DNA from 2 places in the Streptomyces roseifaciens genome. Region 1 is predicted to be linked to the other one. Evidence: riboswitches for the same ligand, from Rfam matches in the RefSeq annotation. Region 1 holds a riboswitch; the other holds the start of a gene.
What was found. A riboswitch is a leader RNA that binds a small molecule or an ion and turns the genes downstream of it on or off. The one in region 1 is predicted to bind cyclic di-AMP.

Region 1 (3,200 bases):
CGTTCGGGCCGCCCAGGTAGCGGAACAGCGGCAGGTCGGAGGCCTCGGAGGCGGCGTGCGCGACGGCGAGGGAGACGCCCAGGATGGCGTTGGCGCCGAGCGAGCCCTTGTTGTCGGTGGCGTCCAGGTCGAACATGGCCTGGTCGATCAGGCGCTGCTCGGTGGCGTCGTAGCCGACGAGCTCCGGGCCGATCTGCTCGATGACGGCGAGGACGGCCTTCTCGACGCCCTTGCCCAGGTAACGGTTCTTGTCACCGTCACGGAGCTCGATGGCCTCGAAGGCACCGGTGGAGGCGCCGGACGGCACGGCGGCACGGCCCGTGGAGCCGTCGTCGAGGCCGACCTCGACCTCGACCGTGGGGTTGCCTCGCGAGTCGAGGATCTCGCGAGCTACGACGACGTCGATGGACGGCACGAGGGTCTCCTTCGTGTGTGTCTGTGGTTCTGCAGCACGAGCCTAACGGGCCCCGGAGGCTCGCCTCGCCGTTGGACCGTGTTCCCGGGCCGGAAAAGCCTAAAAAACAGCACAAAAGCCCAGAACACCGTATGAACGGCGGAATTTTTCGCTGAACGGGGAAGCCGAACAGGGAAGCGAGCCGCCTGCGGCGGAGGGGGCGGGGCCCGGAAGAGGCGGATCCGGAAACGGCTGAGCCCCGCTCCGGTGCACGCTCGGGGCAGCGCATCGGAGCGGGGCGGTCCCGCCGGGAGCGGAGAAGGGCGGCCCACCGGAGTGGACCGCCCTGCCGGATCAGCTGAGGTGCAGCTTCTGGCCGACGTAGATCACGTCCGCGTCCTGGACGATGTCCTTGTTGCGGTCGTACAGCTTCTGCCAGCCGCCCTTGACGTGCTGGGCCTCGGCGATCTTGGAGAGGGTGTCGCCCTCCTTGACCTCGTACTCACCGCTGCCGACCTTGTAGGACTGCGTGGAGTGGCCCGGCGCGGTCCGCTTCGGGGCCGGGGCCTCGTCGCGCTCGACGGCCTGCGGGGCGGCCTTCTTCGGCGTGGCCTTCTTCGGCGTGGCCTGGCGCTCGCTGCGGTCCGCGTGGGACTTGCCCGAGACGGTGCCGCCGGTGCGGGAGGACTTGGTGGACTTGCCGGCCGAGCCCGAACCGGAGGGGTCGACGTTCGCCTTCGGGCCACCGGCCGTCAGGCCGCCGGCACCGGCGCAGCCCCAGGCGCCCGGGCCCTGCATGGCGAGCAGCTTCTCGGCCACGGCGATCTGGGCGCTCTTGGAGGCGTGGTCGGCGCGGTCGGCGTACTTCTGGCCACCGGCGGCGTTCCAGGAGGACTGCGAGAACTGCAGACCGCCGTAGTAGCCGTTGCCGGTGTTGATGGACCAGTTGCCACCGGACTCGCACTGGGCGACCTTGTCCCACGTCGAAACGGAGGCGGCGTTGGCGGAGGTGGCGACCATCAGCGGGGCGGCGACAGCTGCGCCGGTGACACCGGCGAGCGTGAAGATGCGGACGGCCTTGGACGGACGACGGTGCTTGCCCTTGGACATGAGTCGTTTCCTCACCGACGCCTACGAGGTGAGCTGTCGGGTTCGGGCTGTGAGTTCGCCCGGCTTCGTGTGCGAGCACACTCGGCTTCACCCCTAGCCGGTCCCGGACCCGCGGCTTTCGCCGAGGAGCCGTTTCCGGCGCCTACCTTGGTTCCCCCGCTCCTGCCTACGGCGCTTGCGCGACGACTCCCCCGATCGCCGGCAGGATTCGGCGTGGCGACCGTGGTGCCCGCGGTGGCGAGCGGTCACGACGGTAAACACAGTCGCGGCAAGGGTTCAAACCCCTCTTTCCAGCCACAGTTGCCCCTGGTTACCCAGGGGAACAACGCGTTTCCGCAGGTGAGAGACGGTTTGCCAGTTTCGGGAAGACCGCATTCCGCCATCAGGCAAAGAGACCCATGTCTCACTTTCGACTGGAACGGACATTCGCCGCGAACTGCCGGTCTATTTACCGACCTCGAGCCTCTGACCAGGACGGATCAGGTCGGGATCGGTTCCGACCGCTTTCTCATTGCGCTGATACAGAGACTGCCAACCTCCCTTGACCGCATGCTGCTCGGCGATGGCTGACAGGTTGTCACCGGGGCGCACGGTGTAGTCGGTGGGCGTGGGACTGCCGGTGCGTGCATCGCCGCCGCCCCGCGACGTACGACCCTCGTCCTCCGAACGCGACGGGTCGGCACGGTGCTTGCCCGTGCCCGTGCCGTCCTCGCCGGGCGTCCGCCCCGCGGGCGAACCGGAATCGCCGGCAGCGGGCGTGGCCGGACCGCCCGGGATCTGAGTCGGGTCGTCCGTGGGGGACGTCGAAGGCTTGCGGTGCCGGCCTTCCTGCGGCTCACCGGACTGCCCGTCGGACGGCTTGCCCGAGGCGTCGGGTGACGGCGCGTCGGACGACGGGCTGCCGGAGGGCCGGCCGGACGGCTGACCGGAGGACCGGCCCGGCGACGGCTGACCGGTCGACGGCTGCCCCGAAGGCTGCGTGGAGGGGTCGGCCGAGGGGCTCGTCGAGGACCCCGGCGACGGCTTTCCGGACGGCGAGGGAGACGTGGACGCGTCAGAAGGCTTGCCGTGCTCGGAGGGCTCGGACGGCTCGGACGGCGTGGAGTGCGAAGTGGTGCGCTCCGGGGCGCGTGAAGGCGTCGAGTCGCTCGCGGGGGCGTGTGTGCCGCCCGGGTTGACCTCCGCCGGGGTGCTGCCCGAGGTGAGGCCGGCGCTCGCCGCGCAGCTCGACCAGGGGCTGGTGCCGCCGCTCTCGAGAATCTTCTCGGCGACGGTGATCTGCTGCGCACGGCTGGCGAGGTCGGGCCGGGGGGCGTACTCCCGTCCGCCGTGGCGCTCCCAGAGGTCCTGGGTCAGCTGCAGTCCCCCGTAGGTCCCGTTGCCGGAGTTGGCGCTCCACAGGCCTCCACTCTCGCACTGGGCGACACGGTCCCAGGTGCCGGCGTCGGCTGCCGTCGCGCCGGTGGCCGCCAGCAGCGGCAGGGCGATCCCGGAGGCGGTCACCCCCGCGGCGACCACGATGGCGGGTATCTGACGGGGGCGGCGATGTCGACCGTTTCCGGGTCTCATGGGCGGTTGCCTCTCGTTCGGCGGCGAATGGTGGTTGAAGATAGCGACGGGCCACCGGAGTCACAAGCCGATGTAGCGGAGGTCACGCCGAGATCACGCCGACTGACGCGAGGTCAGGCAGGCGACT
Region 2 (3,200 bases), on a different contig from region 1:
CGTTCAGGGGGACGGCTTCCGGTGCCGCTGAGCCGCCGGGGGACTGCGGCCGGCACCCTTCGCACGACCGAATGTCGCTCTTGAACTTCCGCTTGCCTCATCGGGATACTCGCCCGTATCCCGTTCTTGACATGGACGCGACGATCTCATCGGCCTGTCGTGCACCGTGTCCTCACCGATGCGCATCACCTACGCGTCACGCACACGGGTCGCGCACGTGCGTCACGCACGCGCATCGCACCCGCACGTCCTCCACGCCCGGGCACCACCGTGCCGCCGGGCACTCCCCCACAGGAGGTCACGAGTGAAACGTTCCCGCATCTCCACGCGCCGTACGGCCGGCGCCGGCGCGGTGATGGTCGCCCTGACGGCCGCGGCACTGACGCTCCCCGCCGCGCACGCGTCCTCGCCGGCGCCCCGTCAGCTCTCCTCGCCGCAGGCCGCGGAGCTGGCCCAGCGGATATCCGCCGACCTCGGCGCGGACTCGGCCGGTTCGTACTACGACGCCGGGACCGGCAGGCTCGTCGTCGGCGTCCTCGACCAGGATGCGGCGGCCAGGGTACGGGCCGCCGGCGCCGAACCGAGGACCGTGCGCCACTCGGCCGCCGAGCTCGCCTCGGCCCTGCGGACACTGAAGGCGGAGGCGGCCGTTCCGGGCACGGCCTGGTCGGTGGACCCCCGCACCAACAAGGTCGTCGTCACCGCCGACAGCACGGTCACGGGCGCCCGGCAGGACCGGCTCGACAAGGCCGTCGCACAACTCGGCGACAAGGTCGCGGTCAAGAGAACGGCAGGGAAGTTCCGTCCCCTCATCGCGGGCGGCGACGCGATCTGGGGCAGCGGCGTGCGCTGCTCGCTGGGCTTCAACGTCACCAAGGGCGGCAAGCCGTACTTCCTCACGGCCGGGCACTGCGGCAACGCCTCGCGGACGTGGTCCGCGACCCAGGGCGGCGCCCAGATCGGCGTGGTCGAGAGCTCGTCCTTCCCCGGCCACGACTACGCGCTCGTCCGCTACACGTCCACCATCGCCCACCCGAGCGCGGTGGACCTCTACAACGGCGGCACGCAGAACATCGGCAAGGCCGGGGAAGCCGTCGTCGGCGAGAAGGTGCAGCGCAGCGGCAGCACCACCCGGGTCCACGGCGGCGAGGTCACCGCGCTCGACGTGACCGTCAACTACGAGGAGGGGGCGGTCGAGGGCATGATCGGCACCTCGGTCTGCGCCGAACCCGGCGACAGCGGCGGCGCCCTCTTCGACGGTGCCACCGCCCTCGGCCTCACCTCGGGCGGCAGCGGCGACTGCTCCGGCGGCGGAGAGACGTTCTTCCAGCCCGTACCGGCGGCGCTGCAGGCGTACGGGGCCCAGCTGCCCTGAGGCGGGCAGGCGCCGGCCTGACGCCGTGCAGTGACGCGCTCCTCCGGGGAGCCCCTTTCGCGGGGTCCCCGGAGGTATCCGGGCCGGGGTGGGTCGCCCCGGCCCGGTCGGCCGTCGTCGTCCGGCCCGTACCGGGCCGGACCGCCCGGTCAGTTGACCCGGCCGTACCAGACGCTGCCGGACCAGATCTTCTCCAGCCGGACCTTCGCGCCCGGCTTGGGCGAGTGCCAGATCTTGTTGCTACCCGCGTAGATCCCGACGTGGTAGACGTTGCTTCCCGAGTGGAAGAAGACCAGGTCGCCCGCCTGGCGGGAGCCGGCGGAGACGTGCCGGGTCTTGTTGTACTGCGCGGCCGCGGTGCGCGGCAGGGTCTTGCCGGCCTTCTTGAACGAGTAGAGCGTGAGGCCCGAGCAGTCGAACCGGTTGGGACCGGCGGCGCCGTACTGGTAGGGGGAGCCCTGCTTGGAGGCCGCGACCTTCAGGGCGGTGGCGCCCGGAGTGGCCGCGCTCGCCTCGGCCGACATTCCGGGGAGGAGCATCGACGCGGTCACGGTGGCCGCGGTGACCACCGAAGCGGCACCGGCGCGGGACATGAGCGTGGATATGCCAGGGAACGCAGACATGCCAAAACCCTTCGTCATCCGCCTGCGAAAGATGACCTGTCGGGTTCGGGCTGTCGAAGTTGCCCGGCCACCTGAAATGGCTTCACCCCAAGGACCACCGCCATCGTGGTCCGCCGTGCTCGGGTCTCCCGCTCCTGCCGATCCATTCGTTTCTGCTCCGCACCCGGTACGGCGGCAGGACTCGGCGTCCGCCCGGGTCGCCCGCCTCGGTGACGGGATCTTGTTGTTCGATGCACGATCCTGCATCACGGGCCGCCGGAATTCGGAGCCGAAAGGTGCTTCTGTGAACTTCTTCACTTCACGGCGATCCCTGGAACCGGGGTGTTACCCGGCATCACGAGCAACCGGTATTCCCCTTTGTCAAAAGAGAGTTGAAGAACTGATTCGAGTCATCCCGGCGGTGCGCGAAAGGCGAGGTCGCGGGGGCCGCGGCAGGGCGGCAGTAGGGCGTCTTTGCGTCAGAAAGCCGTGGCGGCGGGCTCCGTGCGGTTCGCTTCGGGAGCGCGAGGGTAGCCCTACGGCATGCTCACCCTAGGGATCGAGGAGGAGTATCTTCTGCTCGACCCGGCCACCGCACTGCCGGTACCCCTGGCCGACGAGGTCCGGGCGGCGGTCGACCTGGAACCGGTCGTGAACGAGCGGGAGATTCAGGCGGAGCTGTTGCAGGCCCAGGTGGAAGTCGCCACTCCGGTCTGCTCCGATCTCGCCGAGGCCAGCCGGCACCTGCTGCGGCTGCGCCATGCGGTGAGCTCCGCCGCCAAGCGGTCCGGCTGCCGGATCGCCGCCTGCGGTACGGCGCCGTGCACGGGCCCCGAGCCCATCCCGGTCACCGGCAATCCGCGCTACCTGGCGATGCGGATCCGTGCCGCCCAGCTCGTGGACGAGCAGTTCGTCCACGGGATGCACGTCCATGTCGCCATCCCCGACCGCGAGATGGGCGTCGCGGTCCTCAACCGGGTGCGGCCCTGGCTGCCGGTCCTGGTCGCCATGGCGGGCAACTCCCCGCTGTGGAACGGCCTCGACACCGGCTTCTCCAGCTGGCGGACCGTGGTCTACAGCCGCTGGCCGGTCAGCGGACCGCCCCCCTACTTCGACGGCCTCGCGGACTACGAGGCCCGCATCCAGGCGCTGTTGACGGCCGGGGCGATCGAGGACCGGGGCCAGCTCTACTGGCAGGCGCGGCTGTCGGACCGCTATCCCAC

Region 2: it holds a riboswitch for cyclic di-AMP, as region 1 does, so the genes downstream of both, AS857_RS03155 (C40 family peptidase) here and AS857_RS31865 (LysM peptidoglycan-binding domain-containing protein) in region 1, are expected to answer to the same signal.

The regions. Positions count from the first base shown of each region.
Region 1 is NZ_LNBE01000004.1:3,281,386-3,284,585, forward strand. Features, by position in the region: gene eno (phosphopyruvate hydratase) at 1-415, opposite strand, end outside; gene AS857_RS31865 (LysM peptidoglycan-binding domain-containing protein) at 749-1,504, opposite strand; cyclic di-AMP (ydaO/yuaA leader) riboswitch at 1,508-1,688, opposite strand; gene AS857_RS31870 (transglycosylase family protein) at 1,949-3,022, opposite strand; gene AS857_RS31875 (cytochrome P450 family protein) at 3,187-3,200, opposite strand, start outside.
Region 2 is NZ_LNBE01000002.1:298,982-302,181, reverse strand. Features, by position in the region: gene AS857_RS03160 (S1 family peptidase) at 305-1,375, shown strand; gene AS857_RS03155 (C40 family peptidase) at 1,525-1,998, opposite strand; cyclic di-AMP (ydaO/yuaA leader) riboswitch at 2,003-2,165, opposite strand; gene AS857_RS03150 (carboxylate-amine ligase) at 2,521-3,200, shown strand, end outside.